Regions from separate parts of the Tindallia texcoconensis genome, predicted to be linked through region 2. Evidence: riboswitches for the same ligand, from Rfam matches in the RefSeq annotation. Region 2 holds a riboswitch; each other region holds the start of a gene.
What was found. A riboswitch is a leader RNA that binds a small molecule or an ion and turns the genes downstream of it on or off. The one in region 2 is predicted to bind cobalamin.
Positions count from the first base shown of each region.

Region 1: it holds a riboswitch for cobalamin, as region 2 does, so the genes downstream of both, ACZ47N_RS06010 (ABC transporter substrate-binding protein) here and ACZ47N_RS08630 (cob(I)yrinic acid a,c-diamide adenosyltransferase) in region 2, are expected to answer to the same signal.
Region 3: it holds a riboswitch for cobalamin, as region 2 does, so the genes downstream of both, ACZ47N_RS07375 (sirohydrochlorin chelatase) here and ACZ47N_RS08630 (cob(I)yrinic acid a,c-diamide adenosyltransferase) in region 2, are expected to answer to the same signal.

Region 1 covers NZ_AP042431.1:1,301,902-1,309,892, reverse strand. Annotated here, with positions in the region: gene ACZ47N_RS06020 (methyl-accepting chemotaxis protein) at 1-1,007, opposite strand, end outside; gene ACZ47N_RS06015 (sensor domain-containing diguanylate cyclase) at 1,253-2,707, shown strand; cobalamin riboswitch at 3,083-3,264, shown strand; gene ACZ47N_RS06010 (ABC transporter substrate-binding protein) at 3,362-4,330, shown strand; gene ACZ47N_RS06005 (FecCD family ABC transporter permease) at 4,345-5,400, shown strand; gene ACZ47N_RS06000 (ABC transporter ATP-binding protein) at 5,397-6,215, shown strand; gene ACZ47N_RS05995 (YfcC family protein) at 6,212-7,606, opposite strand; gene ACZ47N_RS05990 (amidohydrolase) at 7,665-7,991, opposite strand, start outside.
Region 2 covers NZ_AP042431.1:1,912,640-1,920,630, reverse strand. Annotated here, with positions in the region: gene ACZ47N_RS08650 (leucine-rich repeat protein) at 1-2,428, opposite strand, end outside; gene sucD (succinate--CoA ligase subunit alpha) at 2,691-3,593, opposite strand; gene sucC (ADP-forming succinate--CoA ligase subunit beta) at 3,593-4,771, opposite strand; gene ACZ47N_RS08635 (DUF2292 domain-containing protein) at 4,891-5,049, opposite strand; gene ACZ47N_RS08630 (cob(I)yrinic acid a,c-diamide adenosyltransferase) at 5,099-5,605, opposite strand; cobalamin riboswitch at 5,762-5,955, opposite strand; gene ACZ47N_RS08625 (L-cysteine desulfidase family protein) at 6,246-7,508, shown strand; gene ACZ47N_RS08620 (DUF6449 domain-containing protein) at 7,523-7,991, opposite strand, start outside.
Region 3 covers NZ_AP042431.1:1,616,184-1,624,174, reverse strand. Annotated here, with positions in the region: gene cbiD (cobalt-precorrin-5B (C(1))-methyltransferase CbiD) at 1-986, opposite strand, end outside; gene ACZ47N_RS07395 (precorrin-8X methylmutase) at 1,029-1,646, opposite strand; gene ACZ47N_RS07390 (GHMP family kinase ATP-binding protein) at 1,649-2,548, opposite strand; gene ACZ47N_RS07385 (hypothetical protein) at 2,545-3,309, opposite strand; gene ACZ47N_RS07380 (cobyrinate a,c-diamide synthase) at 3,306-4,721, opposite strand; gene ACZ47N_RS07375 (sirohydrochlorin chelatase) at 4,750-5,118, opposite strand; cobalamin riboswitch at 5,230-5,411, opposite strand; gene ACZ47N_RS07370 (hypothetical protein) at 5,476-5,850, opposite strand; gene ACZ47N_RS07365 (ABC transporter ATP-binding protein) at 5,977-6,939, opposite strand; gene ACZ47N_RS07360 (ABC transporter ATP-binding protein) at 6,952-7,932, opposite strand; gene ACZ47N_RS07355 (ABC transporter permease) at 7,956-7,991, opposite strand, start outside.

The DNA.
Region 1 (7,991 bases), 610 kb from region 2:
AGGGTGGCTAGTTTATTTAGTTTTTGTGTAACGGCTACAATGGGATGGGAAATCCTACCACTTGCTATATAGACAATGGTCAGCACGATCAGTAAAGAAGCTACGGCGATCAAGAGGCCCACCTGACTTGCAGATTTGGCACCTGCAAAAACTTCTGCTTCATTGACGGCTGTCACGATATACCAATCTAAATTAGGGTGGTCCACAGGTGTGTAAGCGGCTACTCGTTGATTACCCTCGACGCGATATTGGCCATAGCCTGTTTCGCCTTGGAGGACTTTTTCTTGAAGGAGTTCCGCCAGTCCCACAATCGAATCATCCCCATTGGCAAGGTCAATCAAATTTTCCTGGTTTTCAATATGTTCAAAATTAGGGCTTGTAATAAGATCACCTTGTCCGTTGAGAATGTATGAAAAACCAGTTTCTCCATAGGTTAATTGGCTACTGATTCGATCGATTTCATGATGGTTCATGACGGCATATAAAATTCCTTGAACCCGACCATTTCGCTCAATGGGTTCTGCGATAATGAGAATGGCTTCACCAGATGCAGCGCCAATGAGAACATCAGAGATATTGGGTTGGCCAGTCATGGCTATTTGGTAGTATTCTCTAGTGGTGATATCAACGTGAACCCTTTCGTTATCCAAGCGATAGGAGTTGGCTTGGTCATCGCTTAAAAACATTCTTACATAGCCTTTTCTTTCCATTTGCGGATGAAATTGAGAAGCGAAGCGCCTCCACTCAGCGTCCGTATAGTCTAAGGGATTATTGCCGCCTTGATAAATTTCTGGGTGTTCGGATAAGGTAGCCATATAGTCAAAATGATCATCCATCATCTCTTCCAGAAGCAAAGCATTACCCCTGACATTGCTTACCAAGGCCCTCTCAACTTCTTCACCAATGTATTTGCTGGTAAGGGAGGTGTTGATAAAGGTTGCCCCTAAGAAAACTAGGGCAAAAATAGCTCCAAACATGATAATTAGTTTCGTTTTTAAAGATTTCATCTTGTTCATCCTTTCTTTCCTCTTTTTGTAAGGACAGTGGTAGTAACATAAAATGACCGAAAATTCTAACGATAAATACTTAATACCCAGTGGATATGGAAATACACCTTCATGATCAAAAAAAAAGAGTGTGATGAGATTAGTCAGTTATATGTTTTTCTTCTTGGTGAAAGGGTAAAAAAAGGCTACAGAAGGATGGAATGACAAGACAGAACATCCCTTTTTCAAGAATAGGTGGTGAGGAAATGAAAAAAATATTTCAACGGAGCATGGGTTTGCTGATTCTAGCCATATTGGTATTAACCGCCTATAACTTTAATGTGGTGCGAAATGAAATGTTGGAAAATCGATACAATGCATTGGTCAACGATTTAAGAACAGACTCGGCCACCTTTGGATTATGGATAAAAGAAAAAAAGAGTATTGTGAATACGGCTAAAGATATTTATGACAATTTTTCGTATGAAGAATTGGTAGCCTACAACACAGAAAACCCTTATTTGAATATCAATAATGAAGACCCGAGTATTTCTCAACTATATATTGGATTAGCCGATGGCCATTTTATTACAGGTGGCCAATGGATTCCGCCGGATGATTACGATCCCAGAACCAGAACTTGGTATCTAGAAGCACAGGAAGCTGGCAAAACCATTGTTTCCAGTGTGTATGTAGATCGGGAAACAGGAGAAATGTTGGTGACCATCAGTTCCCCCCTATACCTTCGGGAAGGGTTTATTGGAGTGATATCAGCGGATGTGTTTTTAGAAAGCATTCGAGGGTTTCTAATGGCAGAAATGGAAAAACGAAATAGTTATTCTATGTTGGTGGATGAAGATGGGACCATGATGATTCATACCCATCGACCTAATCTAGAAGGGCAAAATATTTATACGGATTTAGGCTCTTCATTGTTTAAGGATTATTTTAATGAAGCGAAGCAAAGCCAGGATATTGTTCGAATGGCCTATGCCTATGAAGGGGAAGACATCCTTGGAATTGTTCAGAAGGCAGATGGGCGAAATTGGTATTTGGCTGTGGCCAGAGTCGATGATGTCACCCTATGGAACGCACAACTGGGGTATCCGTGGATTTTCTTTGTAAATGCCCTGATGCTCACCATCATTGTTGTTTTAATGGGGATGATTCTTAAAGCAAGGTCGGAATTGCATAGCATGAATGCACTTTTAACGAAAGAAAATGAGAAAGACTTTTTAACAGGCATCTATAATAGACGCTACCTCAATCTATACTTAGAAAGTGTATGGCGGCAACAGCGAGTGGAGGCGTTAAGCATCTTGATATTAGACGTGGATTTTTTTAAGAATTACAACGACACCTATGGACATATCCAAGGCGATGAAGTCTTGAAAAACTTGACGAAGTGCATCAATAACCTGGTAAGAAAAAAGGATGTTTTTGCTCGATTTGGGGGAGAAGAATTTGCTTTAGTGCTGGAAGATGTTGAAGGACCAGAGGTGGAAAAGATAACGCAAAAAAGCATAGATGCTGTATATCATTTGGCCATGGAGCATGAGACATCTCCGTTTAAACGGGTCACTATTAGTATAGGAGTCGTTACGGTTGCTCCAGGAAAAAAGATAAGCGTCAGAGAGGCCATTGAATATGCAGATGAGGCCTTGTATGAAGCCAAGGAATCAGGAAGAAATAAAGTAGTTTTTCATGAAGGACATAGGTAAGAAAGGACAGGGGGGACGGACTTTTTTCCTGTTCTTTCTGGTGTTTCTTCCAGCGACTGCAAAGTGAGGCCTCCAATAATCAGAAAAGAACAAGAATAGAGGCAGTCGGAAAAAAATCCTTTATAAGCCTTGATTATTCACTTGAACAACGTCAAATCACGGTCTGCTTTTAGTCCGTGAATTTCTGGAAAAACTGGGCCTTCGTAAAATACTCGAAACAATTACTGGGCAATACCGTAGATTTCGGAGGAGAAGGACGAGTTGCCCCTGTCCCCACTGAGCCCCAGCCCCCTGAGCCCCCTGGATGATCGACTTCGTTAAAGATAAGAAATAGCTTGTTTTCATAATCTTCCTATGATAGGATGAATAGATAAATAAACTATAAATCCTTAAGGTGCCTCTTAAAAGGAGGAGAATAGGAAAGACCGGTTATAGTCCGGCGCGGACCCACCACTGTAAGCGAAGACGAATCCCTAAGATGCCACTGAAGAAATTTGGGAAGGCTGGGAGGAGGAAGAAACGCAAGCCAGGAGACCTGCCTTAAATGAAAACATGCGTAAAGCGACAAGGGGAAAGTAGGTAAAGAGAACTAAGATGGGAAGTCTCTTAATAATTAAGGGGCTTTTTTTAATGCCCTAAAAAAGGAGAATGAAAATGAAGAAAAAATGGCTGTCTCTGTTACTAATGATGGGAATCCTGCTTTTTATAGGGTGCGGAAAAGGAGAAGTTCAAACGGACTCCAAAGAAACAATAACGGATTATCAACCGGTGACGATCCAAAATTTTAATAGAACCTTAAGCATTACCGAAGTGCCAGAGCGAATTGTCAGTATGAATGTTCATACAACCGAAATATTATTTACCTTAGGCTTGGGAGACCGTATTGTAGGAACGGCTTTTAACAACGCTGAAATCCTGCCGGAATTCAAGGATGATTTTGACCGTATCCCTGTGTTAGCCGAAAGATATCCCTCTATGGAAGTTTTGCTAGGCGCTGAGCCAGACTTTGTATATGGGCGTGACAGTGCCTTTGGTGCAAATGGAACAGCTTCTGTGAACGAAATGGAAACCTATGGAATTCATGCCTATGCGGTAAAAGGAACCTTGGTAAATGGAGCAACCATGGATGATGTCTATGAAGACTTTCTGAACTTGGGCAGGATTTTTGATGTGGAAGAAAAAGCAATTGCTATTGTCAGTGAAATGCAACAGGAGATGAAAACGATTCAGCAACAATTGGGAGAAATAGAAGAACCGGTGAAAGTTCTTGTTTTTGATATGGGTGGAGACGCGGTATTTACGGCGGGACAATCCCTGCAAACAACCCTGATTGAAATGGCTGGTGGTAAAAATATTTTTGATGACATTGCCAATAACTGGGGAAGTGTTAATTGGGAAGAAGTCGTAGACCGCAATCCAGAAGTTATTGTGATCAATGACTATGGAGATGAAACGGCAGAAGAGAAAATCGATGAACTGCTTACTAACCCCTTTATGCAGGAGGTGGATGCTGTGAAAAACCAACGTTTTGTCATCCTGCCACTTCCCGGTGTTTTTGAGGGTCCGCGCAATGTAGATGCCCTTCGGATATTAGCTGAAGGGTTCTATCCAGAACAGTTTTAAAGGGAGCTGTCTAGATGAAAAAATCGATTTCGATGCCAAAATTATCGATATTGTTTTTGGTCTTATTGGTGGGTTCTGTTACCTTGGCTGTAGCTATTGGACCCGTCTCTATTGGGTTTCGAACCGTGTGGGAAATTGCCTTTAGTCAGTTCGCGGTGTTGGAACCATTGCTGGAAGAAGACTGGACAACAGCGCAAAAACACATTGTATGGGATATTCGGTTTCCGAGAGTTCTTCTGGCAGCCATCGTTGGTGCCGGACTGTCGCTGTCAGGAGTTACAATGCAGGCGCTTCTGAGAAATTCGTTGGCAGATCCCTATATTTTAGGCGTGTCTTCCGGAGCCTCCGTTGGCGCAACCTTAGTGATTGTATTAGGATTCTTCCGGTTTTTCGGACAAATGGCGATTTCTTTTGCTGCCTTTGCAGGAGCCCTTGCGGCGGTTCTGTTTATTTTTATGCTGGCGCAAGTAAAAGGAAAAGTATTGCCTGTTCGGCTTATCTTGTCTGGAATAGCTCTTTCGGCCATGTTAAATGCACTAACGAATATTATTATTATGACAGCGCCAAGAGAAGAAGGAATTCGCAATGCGCTCTTTTGGATGATGGGAAGTTTAGGTGGTACTAAATGGTCTCATTTATGGATTCCTTTGATAGCCGTTATCGGTACTTTTCTTTTTCTTTTTTACCAATCCAGAATGCTTAATATTTTGTTAATGGGTGAAGAAACAGCTATCACTCTTGGAGTGAATACCCATCAACTTAGCAAAATGCTATTAGTGGTGACGGCTCTGACAACAGGAATTATGGTGGCAGTTAGTGGTGCTATAGGGTTTGTAGGGTTAATGGTGCCTCATGTAACCCGTTTCTTAGTGGGAGCAGATCATAAAAAAGTACTTCCTTTATCGGCATTGTTAGGTGCTGTGTTTCTTATATGGGCAGATGTGCTGGCTAGAACCTTGTTTGCGCCGGAAGAAATGCCTATAGGAACCATTACGGCCTTATTTGGAGGGCCATTTTTTATCTGGCTGCTTAGAAAGAATGACTACTCCTTTGGAGGTGGCTCGAAATGATGGTTTCTGTAAAAGACCTGTCACTATCAATCGATGGATCGCCAATTATTGAAGACATCAGTTTTGCAGTAGAAAACAAAGAAATTATCGGGATCGTTGGTCCAAACGGGAGCGGAAAATCCACCTTATTAAAAACCATTTATAAAACACTGCGTCCAGATAAAGGAACTATTTTGATGGATCATCAGGATATCAGTACCTTGTCAGAAAAAGAAACTGCAAAGAAGATGGCGGTATTAAAACAGGAATCTACCATTGATTTTGATTTTACGGTTCGAGAAATGGTGGCGATGGGAAGAGCTCCGCATAAAAAAACCTTCGAAAACTATTCTCGGGCGGATTACATGATTGTCGATGAAATGATTGAAAAAGTGGGGATGAAAGCATTTTCCAACAGAAGCTTTACGACCTTGTCCGGTGGAGAAAAACAACGGGTCTTGTTTGCCAGAAGTTTAACGCAAAAGCCAGAGTTGTTGATTCTTGATGAACCGACAAATCATCTAGATATTAAATACCAAATAGAAGTCATGGAAATTATTTCAGAACTGGATATTAGTATTTTATCCGCCATTCATGACTTAAACATTGCTTCTAGCTATTGTGATAAAATCATTCTTTTGCATCAAGGAACCATTAAAAGTTTTGGAAGTCCGGAGCAGGTACTGCAGGAACATGTCATTAGGGATATTTTTCAGGTAGAAAACAAAGTAAGCAACAATCCCTTTACGGGAAGTATTCACATTTACTTTCTCGGTCTTGGATCTAAATCCAAAAGAAAAACCCCCGCTGCTTTTGCAGAAGGGGCTTTGCTTTAACTCCAGCCGATCAAGGTTGCAAATCCAATAGATAATACAGCGATTCCAGTCCATATACCGAAAATAGGCATAACAAATTTTAACCATTTTTCATAAGGGATTTTAGCAACTCCTATGGCGCCCATTAAAACGCCGGATGTAGGGATGATAATATTTGAAATCCCGTCACCATATTGAAAAGCTGATACAGCTACTTGTCGAGATACTCCCACAACATCAGCCATGGGTGAAAGAAGGGGCATGACCACATAAGCCTGGCCAGAACCGGATGGTACGAAAAAGTTGAACAGAAGATTGGCTAAAAACATGCCTATCGATGAAAAAATAGGCCCTACGGCTCCTAGAGGGATAGACATTCCGTGGATAATCGTATGAATAATTCGTCCATCCGTTAACAAAATAGTGATGGAAGAGGCAAACCCGATGACCAGAGCACCAAACACCATGGATTGAGCTCCTTTGATAAAAGATTTTGCCATTTCGTCTGGATGTATTTTTGCTACAACACCTGTAATTAAAGCGACACCGAGCATAATACCACTGAGGTAATCTAGTCCCCATCCAAGGCTGGTTGAGCCATAAGCATATCCTGCAAAGCCAATAGCTAAAGTTGTTAGAATAATAGCATGAGAGAAGTTGAAATGAATATCTTCAGCGGTTTGGCTGACTTCGAAATCTACTTGGCCCAGGATGCTTTTTTCTGGGTTTACCCGTATTTTTTTAGCATAATGCATGATGTAAATAACGGTAGCGATGAATACGACCACCATCACAGCTGTTCTATAGCCGAAACCAGAGAAAATAGGTACTCCAGCAATTTCTTGTGCGATAGCTGTGTTGAAAGGTCCCATAGGAGTCATGGCGAAGCCGGAGTAAGCTCCCAGGTACATAATGGCCATACCGACGAGAGGATCTAGTTTAAGCCGTTTTGCTAATACTACGCCTATTGGAATAAAGGCAATAACCGCATTGATGACAATGCCTAACATGCCCAAGATAGCCATGATAAGCATAATGAAAGGGATCACCATCAACTCTTTTCCCTGAAGTTTTTCAATAGCAGCACGGATTCCTGCATCTAAGGCTCCGGTATCATTAATTACCTGAAAAAAGCCACCCACCAGAAACACTAGAAAAATAACATTAGCGCCATTTACCATTCCTTGGTGAATAGAAGTAAGGAATGTAAAAAGTCCAACTGGATTTTTCTCAACGAATGCAAAACTATCGGGATCGATTAAGGTAATCCCCAGCGTTTCGTCTTCTGTCATGGTGTATTCGCCTGCGGGAATAATATAAGTAGACAAGGCGGCAAAGATGACAAAAATCATAATTAATGTATAGGTATGAGGCACCTGAAATTTCTTGTGAGTTTTTTCTTTGGCGGTCATTACAGACACTCCTTTTTGGTATGAAATATGAAATATAATGGCATTTGATTTTGCTTGATTACATTAGTTTTTTTCTTGTCATATTAAATAATAAGTTGACGCCATTGATCAAAGCATCCTGATGAAAGTTCATTTCTGGATGATGTAACCCTGGTGAGAGATCAGCGCCAAGACCGATATAGGCCGTTTTGACCCCTAAGCGTTGCGTATAAAAATGAAAATCTTCTGCTCCTGGTGTGCTGATTGCTTCTAAAGATTCTCCTAATTCTTCCATGATAGCATTTTTAGCCAAAGCGACCATATGGGCGTCATATTCAGCGGCTGGAGAACCATTAATACTGGTAATTTCTCCGACACCTCCTAAATGCTTTCCGCTATGCTCAAC
Region 2 (7,991 bases):
AAAATCTTTCAGCCGATAGATGATAGGTTCCCGGCTTGGCAAAAACGATGGATACTTTTCCATCTTCATCGGTGGTAAAAGTTTCGCCATCTATTTCTAAAGCTTCTTCTTCCCGTAGAATCTTTGCACCTTCTACAGGTCCGGTGGTTGTTTCATCTGTCCACATATCATAATGAGATCCAGTCAACACCAGTTCTGTTGCTTCTCCTGTTGATGTATAGATCCTTTTTTCTTCAAACCAGCTATAGGTGTTATCCATATAGTCTTCCACAAAGAACATAACAATTTCCTGGTTTGGATGGATGGGATAATTATCTACCCCTAAATTGGCCCATTGATGGTCCACATAATACATCCACCCATCTCCAGGGCCGGTACTAAAGGTAGCTAATCCATCAATCATATCAATGTAGGTACCATTATTATGATTAAGTCCCTTTTGACTATCACTACAATCTATGCCAACACTTTCCAGTCCGGCAATAATAACATGAATAGGCCGTACTTCGTCAAATTCTCGACTAATGCCATATTGACTTAGATCTAAGGAAGAAATCTCTACCTCTGTTTCCGGCACCATCGTATGATCATTCGCTTCTATCCGGATCGATGAGGGAAAAGATAATACTTCTATTTCTATTTGATCCTGACGGGTACTGTCATCCTTTAACATAGCTGTTAAAATAAATGTACCCGATTTAAGAGCTATTATTTCTCCAGTGTTTTCATCAAGATATGCCACAGATTCATCATCAACGTTCCATTGAATCCCGTCAAACGGTGGCTCTACCAGTTCACCCCGATAGGCTAATGTGATCTGGGCCTTTTCTCCAAGTAAAAAAGCTTTTTCTTCTACTTTTATCTCCAATTCTTGGGTCGATTCTCCAACGCTACGATAAGTTACTTCTACATCTGTATCTTTTATCGCTTTAAACGAATATTCATAGCGTAAATTCCTATACTCCAACCTTTCTTGCTTGTCTTCACCATTGACTAAAAACTGATCAATCTCTTTGCCTTCCGGAGGAATGACATAAATCCTTACGTCTTGATTTATCCCTATAGTGCCGGATTCCGGCAGGCTTTTAACACCTTCACCTTCCAACGACAAAGCGATAGAGCCAAGTTCCTGATAAACAACATTGCTTTCGTTATGCTTTTCTTCTAGTGTTATTTCAATAGGTTCTGGAGCTAGATACCCAGGAATTTCTTTTGGTACAAAGGTGATCGTATCTCCTATTCGGAAATAGTTTTCTCCCAAGGATTCTGTAAAATTATAGTCCCTAAAATTCCCCGTACTGGTTCTATAATCTTTCAAGTAGCGTTGGTTACCCACTACCAGACTCCAGCTTTCATCGCATACAGCATGCTTTTCCTGACCTGTAATCCCTTCCGTTTCCTTGATGCTTTTCCCCTGTTCATCTACATAATGAATCGTCAGAGAAGCAGGATTAACAATTCCTTGAGTATTTAAGTCTGTTGCATCCCCATTATTATAAATCTTTGTATATCGCTGGATTCCATCCTCTTTCTTTGTATTGCTCCGCCAGAAAATTCTTCCATTGGATGGAAAATCCTTCACACTATCAGGCAAAATAATTTCGTCCAGGGCATTGAAGGTAAATGCCTGCTGTCCAATTTTTTCAAGTCCCAAAGATAACGTCACATGCTCCAGTTCATTATCCTTAAAAGCCATAGCTCCTATTTCTTTTAAGGATTCAGGAAGGTGAATTTCTTTCAACTTATTGCCTTCAAAAGCATCCTCTCCAATTTTCACCAAATGATCAGAGAAGGTAATTTCTTTAATCTGATTCCCCCAGAACCCTCGTTTCTCTACTGTTTTCAAGGTGTTAGGCAATTTCAGTTCTTCAATCAAGTTCCCCTGAAATGCCCATGGACCTACTTCTTCAAGCCCTTCTGGTAGCACAAGTGTTTTAATCTGACTATTAATACTTCCGCCAAAAGAAGAGAAGTGAAAAGCTTTTTCACCTATTTTTTTCACATCCACTCCGTTAATAGTAGATGGTATGATTAACTCTTCTGGTGGATTTTTTCCTCGATATCCTAAAATAATTCCTTTTTCTTCATCAAACTCAAATTCATCATTGCTTTGCATTTTTATTTGTTCTATTTCTTCTGTCTCTTCTGTTTCTTTCGCTTCCTCATAAGCTGCATCTTCCTGTTTTTCTTCTGGCTTTTCTTCCTTTGTATCCAGATGTTTCCTATCACTCTGATCATCCGAATCATTCGTTTCAGGGATTTGATCCACCTCTTGGTAAACCTTTTCCGTAACTGTTGTTTTCGTTGATTCAGTATGTTTCTCCACCAAATCTTTTTCCGCCCATGCTACAAATGGACTAAACAAAGGTAGTACCATACTTAAGGTTACTAGCAACGCAATACGTTGCTTCCATACCATTTTTGACATTCTTATGCCTCCTTTTCTTTTGCTGTTCTTTCTTGCCCTTATCCTTGCACCGCTTCCTACATCCGCCCCTTTCCTCTATGTAATTCAGATGATGCTATATATAAAAAACCAGAGGTAGCTAAAAACTCATTGTTATCCAAAAACGCAACACCGCTTATCTCCTTTTTAAAAATGGTTTACGATGATAATCATCGGATACATGAGCTTTTAGCCCCGCTGGCGTTGCCGCCAGTAAGAAAAATTCTACTTTGCTCCTCCTCCTTCAGGATTCGTATTGATTCACCCATAGGTTTTCTTGTTTTAAAGCTTCCACTAAGGTTTTTCCGATGCTCGTGGGTTTATCTGCCATATAGATACCTGCTTCTTTCATGGATTGTATTTTTTCTCTAGCCCTTCCTTTTCCATCATCAATAATAGCTCCAGCTTGACCCATGGGTTTACTGGTTGGTAGGGTTTCACCACTGATATATCCTACTACTGGCTTTTTCATATTGGCTCTAATCCATTTTGCTGCCTTTTCTTCTTCCTTCCCTCCAATTTCACCAATCATCACAACTGCCTTCGTCTCTTTATCTTCATTAAAAGCCTGAAGCACCTCGATAAAATTGGTGCCCTGAATCGGATCTCCACCAATTCCTACGGCAGTTGATTGTCCGATTCCTCGCTGAGAAAGCTGATAAACCGCTTCATAAGTAAGGGTACCTGAGCGAGAAACGACCCCTATTTCTCCTTTTTGATGAATATATCCTGGCATAGTCCCAATCTTGCATGTTTCAGGCGTAATAATACCAGGTGAATTCGGGCCAATTAAACGAGTTTTTTTGCCTTCCATATATTTTTTTACTTTGATCATATCCATCACAGGAATATGTTCTGTAATGCAAATCACTAAATCCAATTCTGTTTGTACGGCTTCTAAAATAGCGTCGGCTGCAAAGGGGGCGGGGACATATACCACCGAAGTATTTGCCGATGTCTTTGCAACGGCTTTTTCCACTGTGTTAAAGATGGGGACTCCCAACAGTGCTTGGCCTTCTTTTCCAGGGCTAACGCCTCCAACAATGTTGCTTCCATAGTCTTGCATAAGCTTTGTATGGTATTGGGCTGTTTTTCCTGTAATGCCTTGAATAATGATTTTTGTCTTTTCATCCACCCAAATCCCCATTAAGCCGCACCTCTTTTCCCTTCCACTAATTCAACAATTTTCTGAGCACCTTCGCTCATATTAGCCACTGTTACAATTTCCAAGTTAGAGGATTTGAGAATTTTAAGACCTTCCTCTACATTCGTTCCTTCCAAGCGAAGGACTATAGGCACTTGAAGCTCTATGTCTTTTACTGCATTAAGAAGGCCTTTGGCAATCACATCACATTTTATAATGCCTCCAAATATATTGACCAAAATTCCTGATACCTTTGAATCTGACATAAGGATTTTGAAAGCTGCTTTAACTGTTTCTTCTGTGGCTCCACTTCCTATATCCAGAAAATTCCCAGGATGGCCACCATAATGCTTGATGATATCCATCGTGGCCATGGCTAAACCTGCTCCATTAACCATACAGCCAATATTGCCCTCCAAAGAAGCATATGCCAATCCATGAGATGCCGCTTCCACTTCTTTTTCTTCTTCTTCATTGAGATCCAAATATTTCCTTAGGTGAGGCTGACGAAAAAGAGCATTGTCATCAAAACTAAGTTTTGCATCTAAGGCCTGTACCTCTCCACTTTTCGAAATGACTAATGGATTAATTTCTGCCATAGAGCCATCTTGTTCGATAAAGCATCGATACAGATTTTTCATTAGGTCTACGGTATCTCGAAGTTGCTCTGGTGGTATTTGAATCCCATGGCAGATTCGATGTGCCTGAAATTCCGCCAGTCCTGTTACAGGATCGATGATTTCCTTATGGATTCTATCAGGATTTTCCGCTGCAAAGCTCTTGATATGGGCATCATCTTGTTCTGAAGCAATTATCATCACCCTTGCAGCTTCAGGATCCAGCGTAATGGCTATATAGTACTCTTTCCATATTTCGCAGCTTTCTTCAATCAGCAGTTTTTTTACTACTCGACCTTCTGGACCCGTTTGGTGGGTCACCAAAGTTTTTCCCAAAAGATGTGCGGCTTCAGTTTTCAAATCCGCCAAATTACTGACCATTTTTACCCCGCCAGCTTTTCCTCTGCCTCTAGCATGTATTTGTGCTTTGACAACAGCTTTGTCTGTTTCTATGCTCCAGCCTGCTTTTTCCACCTCTTCTAAAGTTCCGGCAACAAACCCCTTGGGAACGGGTATCCCATACTGCTTTAATAAAGTTTTTGCCTGATATTCATGAATATTCATCTTTCAACCTCCTTTCTTTGCCTATTTTCTCCAAAAACAAAAACCAGAAATCCCTAAGACTTGCTCTTAAAGGACCTCTGGTTTTCCAGTCAGTTCTCACACTATTTAATTGATCACGTTTACAGTTTTATCGACTCTTTCCATTCTTCAACACGAACTACCTGTCCGTCTTGGAACACCAAACGCATTTCTCCATGCCTTGTCTCACGAATCATTTTCAGCAGCTTTCGTTCTCTTTGTGACAACTCCTCTATTCCCATCTTTCTTTCCGCTAACATATCGCTTCCTCCTTTTGGTATGTTTTATCCATGGGACGTTTCCCCACCATTAACGATTTTCTTCCGCCACAGCCAGTGCAAACAAAGTGTCGGATAAACGATTAAAATATCGCAACAAGCACTCACTCACCTCTTCTTCTCGCATAAGCCATATGATTCTTCGTTCCAGGCGACGACAAATGGTTCTTGCCGCATGCAAATTGGCTGAAGAGAGATTGTTCCCAGGCACTACAAAACCTAAGGGCTTTTCCAGTTTCTCCATATATGCATCGATAAACCCTTCTTGCTTCTTGATATGTTCTTCTGTGATCTGTTCTCGAAGCTTTTCTGGGTCCCGAGTAGCAAGCTCTCCACCTGCCACGAAAAGTTCCTTTTGAATCTCTTCCAAAACTTCTTTTACTGCCTGATTCTCAATAGTTGCCCTAGCCACGCCGATAAAGCTGTTTAACTCATCCACCGTTCCATAACACTCTACTCGACTTTCATCTTTTGTCACTCGTTGCCCATCCCACAAACTCGTTTCTCCGCCGTCTCCGCTCCGTGTATAAATCCTCATCCTTTATCCCTCCTACTGTGGCTTTCATGTCTATTGGCATAAAAAAACTTCTCCAGGAATTCAGGGAGAAGTTTTATCGGAATGATTGCATTCAGAGCATACAGATATTTAGGAACTTTCTGTATCCACTCAGTCTCCTTCCCATCTCCCGTGAGAAATCCAGAGTATTCTATGGCAGGTCTCCTGGCTTAGCTTCATTGCATACCAATCTCCTTCCCATTGTTGTTCATCAACAGTGGATATGATTGGTGGCTCAGCATTACAGTGGCGGGACCGCGTGGGCATTACACCCATCTTCCCTTTTAATCTGTTCTCGTAATCAAACAGACACCATAAAATAATATTCAATTCTATCAACATAAGCATAGCATATCTTTATACCCAATTCAAGCTATATCCTCTTAGTTCCTTTTTATCTCCCTCATCCTCTCATTTGCTTTTGTTTTCCCTGGGATTAGTATCTAGATGCCTCTAATTCTATGGCTATCATCCCCTAGACCCTACTGATTCTTGGAGGTTTTTCAATGGTCTATGGCGAAGAAGCACCTTGTAGTACATGAGTTTGCTTCTATTTATTGACAGGCTCCTTTATTTGTATAAGAATAGAAGGAAGAACCCTAACGGAAAGGTGGTTATCCCATTGAAGGATGTATATATCGAAGTTTTAAAGGAAGAATTAGTGCCAGCCCTTGGATGTACAGAACCTATTGCTATTGCTTATGCCGCCGCTAAAGCCAGAGAAGTGCTGGGGCAAATGCCCGAGTCCATCCAGATTGAATCCAGCGGAAATGTGATCAAAAATGTAAAAGGAGTTACGGTTCCTATGACTCCAGGCATGAAAGGCATTGAAGCTAGTGCTATTCTTGGAGCCGTCGGAGGAGATTCTTCCAGGAAATTAGAAGTGTTAACGGCTGTTACGGAGGAACATATTCTCAAAACAAAAGAATTCTTGGAACAGAAAATTTGCCAAGTCACATTAGCAGAAGGAGTAGAAGGTCTTTATATTAAAGTGTTTGTTAAGGCTGCCAATGATGAAGCCAGCGTTACTTTAAAAGATTGCCATACGGGTATTATTGAAATCACTAAAAACAAACAAATTATTGAAAAGGAATCCACGATTGATGTACATGCCACCCAACAACAAGTGGACAGAAGCTTTTTAAGCATCCAAGGGATTTACGATTATATTCAAACCGTAGATGCTGGAACATTAAAACCTGTTTTAGAAGATCAAGTAACCATGAACCGTGCCATCGCTGAAGATGGACTTGCAAACCCCTATGGAGCCAACGTGGGAAAAACACTGCTGGAACTCTATGGTGATGCCGTAGATAATAAGGCTAAAGCCTATGCTGCCTCTGGATCTGATGCTCGGATGAGCGGCTGTTCCAAGCCTGTAGTTATCAACTCTGGTAGCGGGAATCAAGGCTTAACGGTTTCTTTGCCGGTTATTGTTTTTGCCGAATATCTAGATGTTTCGGAGGAAGTCTTGTATCGAGCATTAGCTCTAAGCAACCTTATTTCGATTCATATCAAAACAGGTATTGGAAAGTTATCTGCTTTCTGCGGTGCTGTCAGTGCTTCCTGCGGTGCAACGGCTGCCATTGCCTATTTACACCAAGCTCCCTTTCCTGTAATAACAAGATCTATTGCAAATACGCTGGCGAATACCTCTGGTATTGTCTGCGATGGTGCCAAAGCTTCTTGTGCCGCTAAAATTGCTTGTTCTGTCGATGCAGCTATATTATCATTCCGCTTGGCTGAAAAAGATCAGTACTTTGAAGCCGGTGATGGCCTCCTTAAAGAAGATATTGAAGAAACCATTCGCAGTGTTTGCCGAATGGCCAAAATTGGAATGAAAGAAACCGATGTAGAAATCCTGAAGATCATGATTGAATCCTGATCTTCAGGATTTTTTTACTGCATATAAATAAATTCTGGTAGTTGACCTGGTTCAAAGGCTCTTATAAATAATTGATTGTCAAATTCATCAAAAAAACCAACTACATACACAGGATAATATTCACGGGCTCTCCAGAAAGATGAAGAGCGATTTAAGCTTGCTTCAATTTCCTCTACATCCTTGGTGGAAATCCCATCTCCTATTTCTATAAACCCATTTCGCTCTATGACTTCCATTTCATTTTCCGACTCCACCATCCGTACAGATACTTGGGCTATATCTTCTGGAACTACCGTAACCTCATCATAGTGATCCTTGTCTTTTAACCACTGATCTAGTGCTTCAAAATTACGGTTTCGATCAACATATAACTGGCCGCGATCACCATAATAGGGAGGCATTGATTTTTGTTTGCGATCTGTTAAATGAATACGAATAGATCCTTCTGAATCACTTGGACCATATAACGTATCATAATCCGCT
Region 3 (7,991 bases), 300 kb from region 2:
GCCTTGGCTTTTTGGGTAATGGCATGGCTTAATCTATGAAAAAAGTGCTCTGGGCCCTCTTTCACAAGGATACTGGCCGCTTCTTCAACGGTATTGGCATAAACCACACGCCGGAGCAGTGGGTAGGGGGTGTTGCATTTCACCAGTTCCGCTGTCAGAATTTCCAGCCTTCCGTCTGCTACTTTGCTATGCAGATGGAAAATACCACCGGCTATTTTAACCAATTTTGCCACATGGCCTACCAAGAGCAAAGTTTCTGCCCCATGTTCCTGGGCCTGTTCCAATAAGGTGTCTGGAAAGTTGCCAAATTTCACCATTTTTTCCGGCTGTAAATGGAACTGATCTCGTGCAAAATCTCGGCCATGGTTGCCAGGAACTCCAATCCAATTTCGATTGCCTCCTGCCGCCATGACGCTGCATTCCATTTCTAGGGTTTTGATCCAAGCACTGGTGGACATGGGCTCTACAATCCCTGTGGTTCCAATAATTGAAAGCCCTCCTACCACTCCTAGTTTTGGATTAAAGGTTTTCTCCGCCAGTTTTTCTCCACCAGGGATGGAAATCGTCACATCCAAGCCTTTTTCTTCTCCAATGATGGCACGGACGGCTTCCTTGATCATTTTGCGGGGTACTGGATTGATGGCTGGTTCTCCTACGGCCACCGGCAACCCTTTTTTCGTCACGGTTCCAATGCCTTCTCCAGCATGCAACTTGATTTCTGTATCCTTCCGCCATGCTACCTGGGCTTTTATCCAGGCTTTATTGGTGATATCCGGATCGTCGCCGGCATCTTTAATCACGTAACAAGAAGCCGATGTTTGTGTGACTTCTGGCTTTAAAATCTGAAATTTCTTTTCTTCGCCTTGGAGGATCAACCAGGCTAGGGAGACGGTTTTTTGCGTCACCAGCATCTTTGCCGCCGCTTTTGCCGTGACAGTAGCACAGGCGCCAGTAGTAAAGCCTTTTTTCAGTTTTTTCCTTGCCATGGGATCACCACCTCGTTTTTTCCAATGATGAATACGCCTCCATCATTTTCTTTTCAGCAGTGCATTCACAATTGCTGCCGCCACGGTACTGCCACCTTTACGACCCTGAACTGAGATGCTGGGCACCTCATAGGTAAGGAGGGCTTCTTTGGATTCGACTGCTCCTACAAATCCCACTGGTACTCCAATAATAAGGGCTGGATCTGCTTTGCCTTCGTCTATCAATTGGCATAACCGAAAAAGTGCTGTAGGTGCATTCCCAAAAACAAAAATCGATGTTTCTGGATCGGTGGCGGCTTTTTCGACGGCAACCGCCGATCGGGTTCGTCCTTGTTCCTTGGCAAGAGACGCCACTTCTGGATCATCCACTAGGCAGTAGACTTCCATCCCCAAGGACCTTAAAATTCGCTTATTAATCCCAGACAAAACCATCCGAGTATCTGTATAGATTTTTTTGCCAGCCTGTAATGCTTCCTCTGGTTTTGACAAGGAGCCCAGCTTAAAATGAAGGGCATCTGCGTAGGTAAAATCCGCCGTTGTATGAATCACCCTTACAAGGATATCTTCCATTTCCGGATGGGCTAGAGGTGTTTTCATTTCAGATCGTATTATTTGAAAACTGTTTTTTTCTATATTTTCAGGATTCCATTCTATTTCCATTGTTATTCCTCCCTCCGGATGCCACCGGCAATCATTTGCTGCTGCCGTGGGTGTTGGTATTCTTTGCTACTCTCTAAACTTTTCCACCCGTGATAAAACTTTTCCTTGTCCATGGCCCTAGGTTCATAGAGCACCCCTAGGGTGCTGCCGCTATGGGCTACATTGACGCCCAGTGCACCACATTCAAGGGCCAACTCCCTTATGGACCACAGACCGGGCTGAGAAATAAAGGCTTCATTGCCTTGGGCACTGATCCAAGCGGCTTCTGCCAGGAGAAAAGGCTTCTTTTCTTTCAATCCTCTCTGGAAAAGCTTTAAAGCCTTCTCCATTTCCGCGGCATAGGCTTTTCGTTTTTCATGGTGGTCTGTTTTTCGGGATGTGGCGGTCTCAATGTCTTTTTTTCCTTCCAATACCAGTACTTCCAATGCCGGTGTCCATGCATCCAAGGTCAGGCTCACTTCTCCTGTCAAGGGATCCATCAAACTAAGCCTTGGAAAAAGAATACTGTCTGTAGGTTCTAATTCTGCACATAGGTTTGTTAGTTCTTGGGCCGTTAATGGTTTTCCAAACCAACGAGTCACCGCATCCCCTACGGCTGCCAAATCCGCTGTTGAACTTGCCATTCCTTTAGCCAAGGGCAAAGGCGATTCCAGCCTTAGGGAAAAGGAGGCTTGTTCTTCTGATGGGATGGCTGCTTTTTCCATGGCCAATGCCATCATTTTCCAAGCCCTGGGACGATGCTGACGCAACCACCTATGGCCATCAGCATGGTCCTTAGCTGTCTCTATGGTCACACGACTAAAACCGTCGATGGCATAGGAAATCAGTTTTTCGCCACCCATGATCCACCCTTGGAGCCATTCCCCACAGGAACCTGGACAGGCGGAAACAATACGTTTCATGCTGGTTCCCCTTTCATGCGTCCCAGTTTCCAAAACACCTCAGAAGCCAATTGTTTTTTCCATGCTGGCAGGATGTGGGGATCCATGGATAGAACCACGCAGGTAGCTGGTCCAGCAGATTTTTCTAAGGATACGGCCAGCTCTGGTTCCCATTCTATTTCTAATTCACTTTCTTTTGCCAAAAGGGAGGCTTCGTGGCTTATTCCCTTGGACCCTACGGGAATCATGGCCGTCACCTTGGGGTCCTGAAGCAGGGCCTGAATGCTGGTGACAGAAGCCACTTCCGGATCAAAGGGATGGGCAATTTCATTTCCTATCTTTGGCAATCCCAATACCCATACTTCATCCTTAGGTTGGCTTTTATGCAACCGTAGGGTCTCTTCATGGGCAGTCCCTAGAACCGTTATCCCCATGGCAGTTTGTACCGTAGGAAAATTTTCCTCGGTGCTTCCATTGATGGTGGTTGTTTCTAAGGCTGCTTCTGCTAAGAACCTCTGAATACCTTGATAAATCTCTTTTCCTGTCGGATCCCATTCTACAGACAGGGTGTCGATCACCGTATGTACCTGGCCGCCAGCTGCCAAAATTTCTAATGTTGCTACCCGACAGGTATAGTATCCGGTGATTGCTGGTGATACTCGAACCAGGTCTTTTTCTTTTTGACCAATGGCTCCACAGGAATCGCAGGCTATTAATAGATATTCCTGGCCAGAAAGCCTCAGTATGCTTATGTCTCGTAGACTTGGTATTGGTTGTATCATAAAGGCTTCCTTTCTGGTTCTTCAGCCTCTTTGTTGGATGACTGCCAGCCAGGGATTTTTTTTAGCCATTCCATGGCATAGGCTGGATTGGATTCAAAAAAAACATGGGGAAACCCACCAAAAGCATGATGGATGGTCATGCCACATTTCCAGGATACTGGGTCTCTTTTTTCTGAAGGATCCTGAATCTTGGTGATGGAAAGAACCCCAGGCTCCTGTGTTTCCACTACTCCTCGATGAAATTCGTGGCCTGAGATCTGCAAGGATTCTGTAAAAAATCCTTTTTCTGGGTTGGTTTCAATAGAACCATAGCCAAATCGTTGAAGCCGATTGGTCATGTAAGCTTTCCCTGGAAAAACACCTGCCATTTCCCAGGTGTTTCCTTGGAAATCCGTCAAGCTTTGGCATAAATACTGAAATCCACCACATTCTGCATATACCGGTAATCCTTGCTGAACCTTCTCTTTTAAATCTTTTCTAAAGGAAGTGTTTGCCTCCAATTCCTTTCCAAAGATTTCTGGAAATCCGCCTCCCAAGTAGAGGGCATCCAAAGAATCTGGCAAATGCTTGTCCTGCATAGGGCTTACTTCTACTAGGGTGCATCCCTGTTTCTTCAGCCAATCCAGATTGGCTGGATAGTAAAAATGAAAGGCTTGGTCTTTGGCAATCCCAATCCTAAAATCCCTTTTCTGCTGAAGGTTTTCCTTGGTTTTCAAGGGTACTGGAAGGATGGCAGCCTGTTCTAAAATCCTATCGATCTCCAAGGTTTTTTCAGCAGCTTCCGAGGCTTTCTGGAGGGTTTCCTTCAGAGCCTCCACTTCTGTAGCTGGAATCAACCCCAGGTGGCGACTCTTCAGAGTTAGGCCTTGATCCTTGGCCATCCACCCCAGACAAGGAATGCCCGTGTCTCGTTCAATGGCACGACGAATTAGCTGGTAGTGTTTCTCGCCGGATATACGATTAATAATAACCCCTGCCACCTTCAATGCTGGGTCGTACATCTCATAGCCTTTCACCATGGCCGCCGCACTGGTAGACATGCCTGCACCGTCTATGATTAAAATTACCGGTAATTTCAACAATCTGGCAATCCACGCAGTGCTCCCGTTTTCTTTACGGCTCCCCATGCCATCATAAAGCCCCATGACACCTTCCACCACCACTATTTGATCTTCTCGAAGAATTTGTTCCAACTGTCTTTGAACACCAGCTTCACCCATGAGGCAACTATCCAGATTGTAGGAGGGGGTTCCGGTGACGGCATGATGAAACTGAGGGTCAATGAAGTCCGGCCCCACTTTACAGGGTTGCACCTCATGGCCCCGCTCTTTCAAAGCTTTTAACAATGCAAGGGTAATGGTTGTTTTCCCGACACCACTATGGGTGCCGGCCAGTACAAATCCTTTGGCCATCCAAGCTCCTCCTATGGGTTCTTCTTCCTTATACCTTTCTGATCTGATCTAATAGGATATCCGTCATTCTTGAATCCTGTCCAATGACGTCTGATGTTTTAAAGGTGACTTCTGGATATCTTTCTTTCATTTTATCTAGGGCTTCTGGTAAATCATGTTGCATATGATGGCCCGCAAATAGAAAAAACGGAGCTACTACGATCTCTGTTGCACCTTTTTCTATCAATGTCTCTAGGGTTTCTTCCAACTCTGGCTTAGCAAACTGTAAAAAAGCGTATCCGGTCATTGCAAATTCATCTTTTGAACGTATCTTCACATGTTCTGCCAATTCTTTGACGGTATCGCTGGTTTCTGGTACCCTGCTTCCATGGGCCAGAATGACTAATGCTTTTTTCATCTTCAAACAACTCCTTTTTTCTATTTCTGTTGTCACAAAAAAACATGCCGCCGGAAAAGACGCCATGTGTTCGTATGTCACTCACCCCATGGGCCCTTCCCTCCGAAGGGTTTGGTGCAATTTTCTCAGGCTGGTCTCCTGGCTTGTGTTTCCTTTTACTCACGGCTCCTTCCCAAAGGATTCCTTTGGTGGCTTTTGCCGTTTTCATCCACACTTACAGTAGCGGGGGCTGCAGGGGTTTCTAACCCCTTTCCCAATTGTGTTGGTTAAACACCTGAAAAATATTTAATTGATGTGAATCATTATATCAGAAGCACTCTTTTACCACAAGAAAAAGTCCTGATGATTCTCCCAGGGTTAAAGATAAAACAGAACCAGATCCAAAAAGATCGCCATCATAAAAACCACGAAGGCTCGATAAAAATGAATGGCCCTTTCTTTTCGAAGAGAGAGTTTCTCCAAATACTGTTCTTTTAGATGGCTGTGAAACATGTTTTTAAAGATTTTTTTATCCCGCTGGATACCAAAAAAAAGAGCATAGCAGCCTAAAACGACTCCCATTAAGAAAATAGCATTGTTTGCCAGTTGCAGTAAAGGTTTCTGAGACAAGAAAAAACCATAGACAGCTCCCATGACAGCAGCAATCAGTGTCGCCAACAGGCCTTCTTTGGTAACAAGCCAAAGCACTGTGGAAAGCCTCGGAATTTTTGTGTAATCGTATTGGTTGGACATTGAAATTTTCCTCCCCCATGGGCAAAGATCAAAAAAGGGAAAAGAGCTCAATTTTGTGGTCAGGAGCCCTTTTCATCAAAAATATACAGCTTGGAAAAGAGTCTCTGCTCTTTGTAAACCATTCCGTTATTTTTGTAATTCTTCCACTAAATGGCATAACACAAATCGCTGAGGTTCATACTCCCTTAACTCCGGGGTCTTTGTTTTACAAATATCCTGTCGATGTCGACATCGACCGTAAAAACGGCAGCCTTCCGGAGGATTTATAGGGCTTGGTACGTCCCCTTCAAGAATAATCATATTATCCGGTGCATCTACCCTGGGTACTGGTATGGCCGACAACAAGGCTTGGGTATAGGGATGCAAGGGATTTTTGAAAATAGCGTTGTATTCAGAAAGCTCCACTACTTTCCCAAGGTACATCACCGCAATTCGATCACTCACATGTTTCACCACGCTCAAATCATGGGAAATGAAGAGATACGTAAGACCCAGTTCCTCCTGGATATCCTGCATTAGATTAAGAATTTGGGCTTGAATCGATACATCCAGAGCGGATACCGGCTCATCCTGAACGATGAACTTAGGATTTAGGGCCAGCGCTCTGGCCACACCCACCCGTTGACGTCTTCCACCATCAAGCTCATGAGGAAAGGCATTTAGGAGTCTTGGGGTCAGACCAACCGTATCCATTAACTCCTTCACCCGATCCGTCACTTTTTTACGATCCTTGAATACTTTATTGATTAAAAGAGGCTCGGAAATAATTTGCCCCAGGTTCATTCTTGGATTCAGGGATGCATAGGGGTCTTGAAAGATGATTTGCATATTCTTTCGAGCTTCACGCATCTGGGATCCGTTAAAATCCACAATGTTTTTTCCCTCAAAGTTTACTTCTCCCGCTGTGGGTTCAACCAGTCGCAGTATGGCCCGACCCGTAGTGGATTTTCCGCAACCAGACTCGCCTACGAGGCCTAAGGTTTCTCCTTCTTTGATAAAAAAGCTGACATCATCTACGGCATGAAGCATTCCTTTCGGGGTTTTAAAATATTTTTTCAGATTTTTTACTTCTAAAATATTTTTCAACATTCCTTTCACCTCCTACTTTCTGTATTGTTCTGCCGGATACAGATGACAATTGACAAAATGCCCTTCTTTCACTTCCGCTCTATCCGGTAGTACTTTTCTGCAAATGTCCATGGCCTTAGGACATCGTGGATTAAATGGACATCCTTCAGGAATTTCCGTTGGATCCGGCATCAACCCTTTTATGGGCTTTAACCGCTTTTCATCCTCTTCGACATTGGGAATAGAACCGAACAACCCTTCCGTATAAGGGTGCAATGGCCTTTCGAACAGATCGCTTACTTTGGCATATTCCACCACGTATCCCGTATACATAATGGCTACTTTATCACAAATATTTGCCACTACTCCCAGGTCATGGGTGATCATGATCATGGATGTTTCAAATTCGTCTTTCAGTCGTTTCATGAGTTTCAAAACCTGAGCTTGGATGGTTACATCCAATGCCGTGGTGGGTTCATCTGCGATCAACAGCTCTGGATTACAGGCAAGGGCAATCGCAATGACGATACGTTGCCTCATGCCACCACTGAATTGATGGGGATACTCTTTGCCACGTTCCCTTGGAATACCTACGGTTTCAATCATGTCTCTGGCCTTTTCCAAAGCTTCTTTTTGATTTGCCTTTTGGTGAAGTAAAATCACCTCGGCAACTTGATCTTCCGTAGTCATGACCGGATTCAAGGAAGTCATGGGATCCTGAAAAATCATGGAAATTTTATTTCCTCGAATGTTTCGCATTTCCTCTTCCTTTTTCTTCAGCAAGTCTTCCCCTTTAAAGAGAATTTCCCCTTGGACTATTTTTCCCGGAGGGGCTGGAACCAATCGCATAATCCCTAGGGCCGTTGTGGTTTTTCCCGCACCAGTTTCTCCAACAATTCCAATGGTTTCTCCTATGCCAATTTCAAAGGTCATATGATCGACGGCCTTTACAACCCCGTCATCCGTATTATATTGAATGGACAAGTCCTTTACTTTCAACAAATCTTTTGCCATATACGACACTCCCTTCCTTGACTTTAGCCTTTTAACCTTGGATCCAATGCATCTCGAAG